Linked DNA regions of Robertmurraya sp. FSL R5-0851. The protein of the gene in region 1 interacts with the protein of each later gene in a pairwise test. Links are inferred from orthologs where the notes say so. Each region holds a gene or a part of one and is shown on either strand. Other genes may lie near its edges. The genes, in order: MKX65_RS05945 and hprK.

Region 1 (3,119 bases):
GTTCTATGTAAATAGGATTTCTACATAGGAAGATATCAGAAGGATTGTTATTAATATATTAATCGTCCTAAAAATTTGTGGCTGTCGTTCTTCTGGAATCTCTTTCTGTAAGCAGAGAGAGTTTGTAAGTTTGTTAATTTGGAATAAAATAAAAACGGCAAGTACTATAAAAAGAAAAATCATCGTTAAATCCCTCCTATGGGAAGGTGTTTTCTTGTATTGTATCATAATCAATTTTTAAGTTAAAAGAAAAATTGATTTTAGCAGTGATTAAAGAAAGAGGACATCAGTAAGATGTCCCTTCCTTATTGATAATTAGTATTTCATAACCATCTTCATTTTCTTCAATAAATGCATTCTTAGGAGCGCTAAGTACATCTTTACCGCAAATAAGATCAGAAACACACAATCCAATATGGTAAGCTAGTAAAATCGTAAAATAGTGTGCGTAATGCGGAAATACGAAGCAAGCTGCTAATAATACCGAATTGATAATGACAAATGGCGATAGTAGAGCGATTAAGAACTGATACTTTTTAATTGGTTCTGTAATTTGAATTTTGATTGTTGGAATAAAACCCAACTTAATATCTACAATTTTTCTGATCTTCTCATTCATATGAGCAATTGGTAAAAAATGTAGAAGTTTATGAGCCGGATACAATAAAATTAATGCTAAAATAAAATAAATAAAATGATTGTCATAAAAGGCTGTTGCAACAAATAAGTATGTTGCCGGAATATAAAGTAGAATAAAAGTAAATAACATAGTTAAGGCAGACAGTATAAAAAGACGCTGCGATCCATATTGTCTTGTAAAGTTTATTGTTTTCCAGCAATTCAAGCGAATCAGCCTCCAAATGGAGATATAAGTATTTTGTAAGCTTCATATGTTCCACTTACTTTAGATACTTTACGATGAACAGATAAAAAAATCAATAGGAAAACAGCAAACAATTTTCGATAAATTTTTTGTCATATCATTTTACATTTTATACAATAGAATGAAGGAAGAATAGAAAAGAGGTAGAAGGATGTTTGACGAGGAATTATTAGAAAGAATAAAGCGCTTAGAGTACCATCAATCCTTACTTTTAAAGATGATTGGTAGTAATAATGGCAAATTTGATCTGTTAGTAATTGAAAGAGGTTTATCTGAACGTGATGTACAGGTATTTTGTACGAATTGTGAACGAATGAGCATAGAATTGGAAGAACAGAAAGCGGAAGGCTTTGTATATTTTCATCCGCTTTTTAAAAAGTTTAAAGAAGAATTACATCCACGCTTACAAGTAGAAGAAGTAATTCATGCGTGTATCCTTCAAAGACTGTTTCTACCACTAATGGATGAGCTTAAAAGGTACTTATGATTATACATACTCAGACGATGATTTTTTCTTTGTAAGCTTTCCTTCCTTCTCTTCAAAATCCTCTTCAATGTTTCTAAAGGATGTTTCGAAAATCTCCATAAAGTCGTCCCCATAAATATTTCGAACAATGGCCATTACCTCAATGATATCTGGAAACTTGCCGTATAGTTCCTTTAATGGCAAAGCACCTGAGAAAGCAGCATTTCCTGATGGTTCATAGTGTTCCATTAAGTCCAGAAGGATGCTTTCTCCTTTATCCGTAATTTGTACATACGTGTTTCGCTTATCATTTTCCTTTTTAGAGAATTGTAAAAGTCCTCGCTCCTCTAGTTTCTTTGAAAAGTTAAAAGCTGTTGAAACATGCATGACCCCAAATTTCGCCACATCAGAGATGGATGCACCATTTAGATGGTAAGCAATCCATAAAATATGATGTTCATTAATGTTTAGATCATGTGGCTTAATCCAATGTTGCCAATCCTTTTCAATGGCTTTCCAGAGAGCTTTGCTTAGTTGTGCAATTCTCTGACTAAATAGCATTGCTTCTTTCATTGTATAATCTTTTCCCGCCATCCCTATTAGTCACCCACTTTTTTTTGTCTATTATTTTCATTATGCCAATAAAACAAAAATTAATAAAGATGTAATTTACAAAATTTTTAGAAATTAGATAAAATTTTATTTCCAATTAAGAAGATAGTGATAGATTTATAAGATTTATGGAAATAAACGTTAAATAATATGAGAAGATTTCCATTAAATAAAAAAAATCCTTCTTTTCATATGAAAAAAAGGACAGACAAAATCTTAAATTCTAGAGTGATTAATTTTTTCCTAAATCATTTTCAAGTTTGCGTAACGCTTCTTGTATCAAATCTAGCTCTATTTTAATCGCATGTTGGTTGTCGGCCGTAGACTCCTTCCAGGCTTGTACACTAATTTTAATATCTGTTATCAAGCTTGAAAGGACGACTTTCCCTTCTTTAGTTACTGAAGCAACCTCTTTGCTCAGATCTCGTATAGAAGTGCTTAAAGCGGCCAAATTTTGTCTCCATTCCTCTTCAGAGCGAACTAGGTTTTTCCGCAGAGCAACACCAGATTGAGGAGTTGTTAGGAGCGTAGCAATACCACTAGCAATTCCACCAACTACCACTCCTAGAAGAACTTTCTTTGCATTCATAAGCTCACCCCTAATAAACGTTTATAGGACTTATATTAACATGATTCATCATGGGTAAACATGTTGTTTCACATAGATTATATAAAACAAGCATATATATAAATATTTCACGAACAAGTAGGTGGTATGGGTGGTAAGCTTATTAGTTTTAATAAGCATTATTTGTTTTGTAGCCGCAGTTTTCTATATGTTATCACTATTGAAACCAGGTTTTTATCCTCCAAAAAAGCGGTTGAAAAAGAGGGCAAGTGCATTTTTAGGGACTGGAATCATCCTTTTGTTAGCTGCCATTCTTCTATCCAGCATAAAATAGAAAAGAACCCTTAAAGGGTTCTTTTCTATTAACTAGAAGTAACTTGCTGGTTAAGTTTTGTTCTTTTAACAATTGCATAGGCAATTGGGTAAAGTACAATCATAGCAATTGTGTTAACCACCGTAGCAGGTAAGACCACACCAGCAAATAATGCGGCAAATGGACCAGGTAACCCAGCGATTACACTAGCTGCACTTAAGAATACAAGTCCGGACACAACTGTACCAACAGCAGTTAATACACCAACACTAACCAT
Region 2 (3,268 bases), 3.0 Mb from region 1 along the record:
TCCAAAAATCCCCATCAAAGGAGTAATTAACTGTATCACCCATGGCAGAACAGGGGTGTGCTGCAGCAAAGCAACGATAAGGGCAACCGGAAATATTATTTTCCCCAATGCCCAAACGGTCTTCAAACCGACGAAAAACCCTGCTTTCGTAGATTGTAGCATCTTCTCTCCGTGCTCCCTTATTTGTATTAGGATGAGGGCAGTTTCCCCTGAAGCCAGCCTTTGTTGCGTAGCAACACCAGGTGGCGAAAGGCGAAACTGTCCCTCTCACTTATTTCATATTGGGTAAAGTTTCTCCTTAAGGAGAAATGGCACCCTTTTCTCTCTTTGTTTTACACACTCTGGTCCAAATACCGGACCTTCGCGTATCCTTTTACTCTTCGATAAACGAATAATGCAACGGCTATAACAATTAAGGCAATCGAAATCGTTTGGGCAATACGTAAAGATTCTGTTAACATCAAGCTGTCCGTACGCATTCCTTCCACGAAGAAACGACCGATGGAATACCAAATCACATAGGAAAGGAAAATCTCACCTTGTCGTAAATTCACTCTTCTTAGTGACATTAATAAAATAAAACCTAAAAGATTCCAGATTGATTCATATAAGAAGGTTGGATGATAATAGGTGCCATCAATATACATTTGGTTAATGATAAACTCTGGTAAGAATAAGCCATCTAAAAAGCTTCTCGTTACCTCGCCCCCATGTGCCTCTTGGTTGATAAAATTCCCCCAACGACCAATGGCTTGCCCAATGATAATACTTGGGGCAGCAATATCCGCAAGCTTCCAAAACGAAATATTTCTCTTCCTTGAAAACACAATCGCAGTAATAACCGAACCGATGAGTGCGCCATGAATCGCAATACCACCGTTCCAAATCTTGATAATATCACCTGGATTTTGCGAGTAATAATCCCATTCAAATGCCACATAATAAATACGAGCTGAAATGATGGCAATAGGGATCGCCCAAAGCATCAAATCTGGGAAAATATCTTTATGTAGCCCCCTTCTTTCACCTTCTCGCATCGCTAAAAACAATGCAAGTGCAATTCCCACCCCAATGATCACACCGTACCAATGGATCTGGATTGGACCGAGTGACAACGCAACTGGGTCAATCGGTTGAATAGTTGATTCCATTACAGCTCATCCTCCTTAGGATTAATGTTCTTCGTCATGCTCGCCTTCTTCAATCACATCAGCCAGACGATTCGTAAACTGCTCCGCTGCGTTCACTCCCATTCGCTTTAGACGGAAGTTCATCGCTGCTACTTCAATAATAACGGCTAAGTTCCGACCAGGTCGAACAGGAACCGTTAATTTTGTTAAATCTGTGTCAATGATTCGCATTTTTTCTTCGTCCAACCCTAGGCGGTCGTACTGCTTATTTTGATCCCATAATTCTAAGTTAATAACTAATGTAATACGTTTATGACTACGAACCGCTCCTGCTCCAAACAGTGTCATCACGTTAATGATTCCTAATCCGCGAATTTCAAGTAAATGCTCAATCAATTCTGGAGAGTTACCAATAAGCGTATCTTCATCTTCCTGACGAATTTCTACGCAATCATCTGCAACCAATCGATGTCCACGTTTGACGAGTTCAAGAGCCGTTTCACTTTTCCCGACGCCACTTTTCCCCGTGATTAGAACTCCTACTCCATAAATATCAATGAGAACCCCATGAACAGCCGTTGTAGGTGCAAGCTTACTTTCTAAAAAATTCGTCAATCGTCCAGAAAAACGTGTCGTCTTCTGTCTAGAACGCATAAGCGGCACAGCCTCACGTTCACAGGCTTCGATCAGTTCTTCAGGTACCTCAAGCTCCCTAGTTACAATGATTCCGGGAGTTACATCCGTACAAAGCTTTTCCATACGAATGGCACGCTCCGTTGGCGACAATTTTTCCGCAAAGGTTAGCTCTGTTTTCCCAAGAAGTTGGATCCGCTCAGCTGGATAATAATCGAAAAACCCTGCTATCTCAATACCCGGTCTAGAGATATCGCTCATCGTGATCGGGCGATTTATTCCTTCTTCTCCACTAATTAACTCAAGGTCAAATTTTTCAATAATATCTTTCGTGCGAACTTTCGCCATGGTCGTGTTCCTCCTCTGTATGTAAAGAGACAATTCCTATCTATTTTACCATCTTTTTATAAAGAACCAAATTTGATCCGCGTATTTTGTCAAAAAAATGACCCTCCTCAAATTGAGAAGGGCTAGAAATTAAGGGGTAAACTCTTTTACTTGTTCACTCACAAAGAAATCCCTTCCATTGAATATCGAGATCCCCCTTAGAGGATACTGCTTTCCATTTACCGTAATGATATTTTTATTCGCAGGGATTTCAATGGAGATGTCTCTTTTAGTAGCTACAAATACAGGATTATATTTTTTCGAGTGATCAATTTTTGTGATGTAGCCTTGCTTCTCAAATGCATCCTTTGCATTTATGAACAACGATTGACTCAACTTTTCTAAGTTAAACCCCATGAACTCTGCCATTTTTTCAGGTAACTCCGTATTCTCTAGGAAGCCTGTCGGATGAGACGGACCGTACGCGTACAGAAATACATCTTCTCCCGTATGACCATATGTTGTAAAACCAAGTTGGGCTTTTTCTGCTAACATAGCAGATAGATCGGCTCCAACATGATTGGAGTTGATCAGCATTCTTACTTCATTGTTTGATAAATGATCCAGCCCATACTGCTTTGCCACTTGTTTGATATTGGATCGATCAGGCTTAAGGTCCTGTAGTGCACCCTCGATCGTCCGCTGGGCTTTTTTCAATGGCTGAATAATGCTTTCAACAGGAGTATGCGCATACGATCTAGATGTTTGCCGGTTCCCTATCGAGATTCCACTATTTCCATGATCAGTCACGGCAATCACCAGCGTGTTTCCATCTCTTTCAGCAAACCTAACTGCTTCCTTTACCGCCTCGTCGAAGGCTAATACATCGCTAATCATACCTACAATATCATTATTGTGTGCAGCCCAGTCAATCTTGCTTCCTTCCACAAACAGGAAAAATCCATCTTCGTCTTTTAAAAGAGTTTGAATCGCTTTGTTTGTCATCTCAGCAAGAGTTGGCTCGGAAGGCTTTGTTGCTGGACGGTCTATATCGTATGCAAGCGACTGCTCGGCAAAGCTTCCCCAGATTTTTGGCCCGTTCGCCTTTTGCAATTCACTTCTCGTGTTGACCCATTGATAGCCTTTTTCTTTAATGATCTTTTGTAGATCTTCCTGGT

What was found.
Region 2: the proteins of MKX65_RS05945 (region 1) and hprK interact in binary tests that used the Bacillus subtilis proteins (3 or more experiments, as listed by UniProt). The link is inferred for Robertmurraya sp. FSL R5-0851 from one-to-one orthologs.

What each region holds. Positions count from the first base shown.
Region 1 is NZ_JBBOOE010000001.1:1,145,438-1,148,556, forward strand. What follows is about bases 158-2,939. They hold MKX65_RS05945 (HTH-type transcriptional regulator Hpr), read right to left. Parts: upstream 1,944-2,939; coding sequence 1,371-1,943; downstream 158-1,370. Other genes in these bases: MKX65_RS05930 (hypothetical protein), read right to left, coding at 158-183; MKX65_RS05935 (DUF3267 domain-containing protein), read right to left, coding at 287-844; MKX65_RS05940 (DUF1878 family protein), read left to right, coding at 1,035-1,370; MKX65_RS05950 (YtxH domain-containing protein), read right to left, coding at 2,194-2,550; MKX65_RS05955 (tryptophan transporter), read right to left, coding at 2,892-2,939. Also shown: more of MKX65_RS05930, read right to left, coding at 4-157; more of MKX65_RS05955, read right to left, coding at 2,940-3,119. UniProt on the Bacillus subtilis protein: Negative regulator of protease production and sporulation.
Region 2 is NZ_JBBOOE010000001.1:4,149,349-4,152,616, forward strand. The notes cover bases 143-3,073. They hold hprK (HPr(Ser) kinase/phosphatase), read right to left. Parts: upstream 2,112-3,073; coding sequence 1,173-2,111; downstream 143-1,172. Other genes in these bases: MKX65_RS21325 (nucleoside recognition domain-containing protein), read right to left, coding at 143-162; lgt (prolipoprotein diacylglyceryl transferase), read right to left, coding at 333-1,151; MKX65_RS21340 (alkaline phosphatase), read right to left, coding at 2,241-3,073. Outside these bases: more of MKX65_RS21325, read right to left, coding at 1-142; more of MKX65_RS21340, read right to left, coding at 3,074-3,268. UniProt on the Bacillus subtilis protein: Catalyzes the ATP- as well as the pyrophosphate-dependent phosphorylation of 'Ser-45' in HPr, a phosphocarrier protein of the phosphoenolpyruvate-dependent sugar phosphotransferase system (PTS).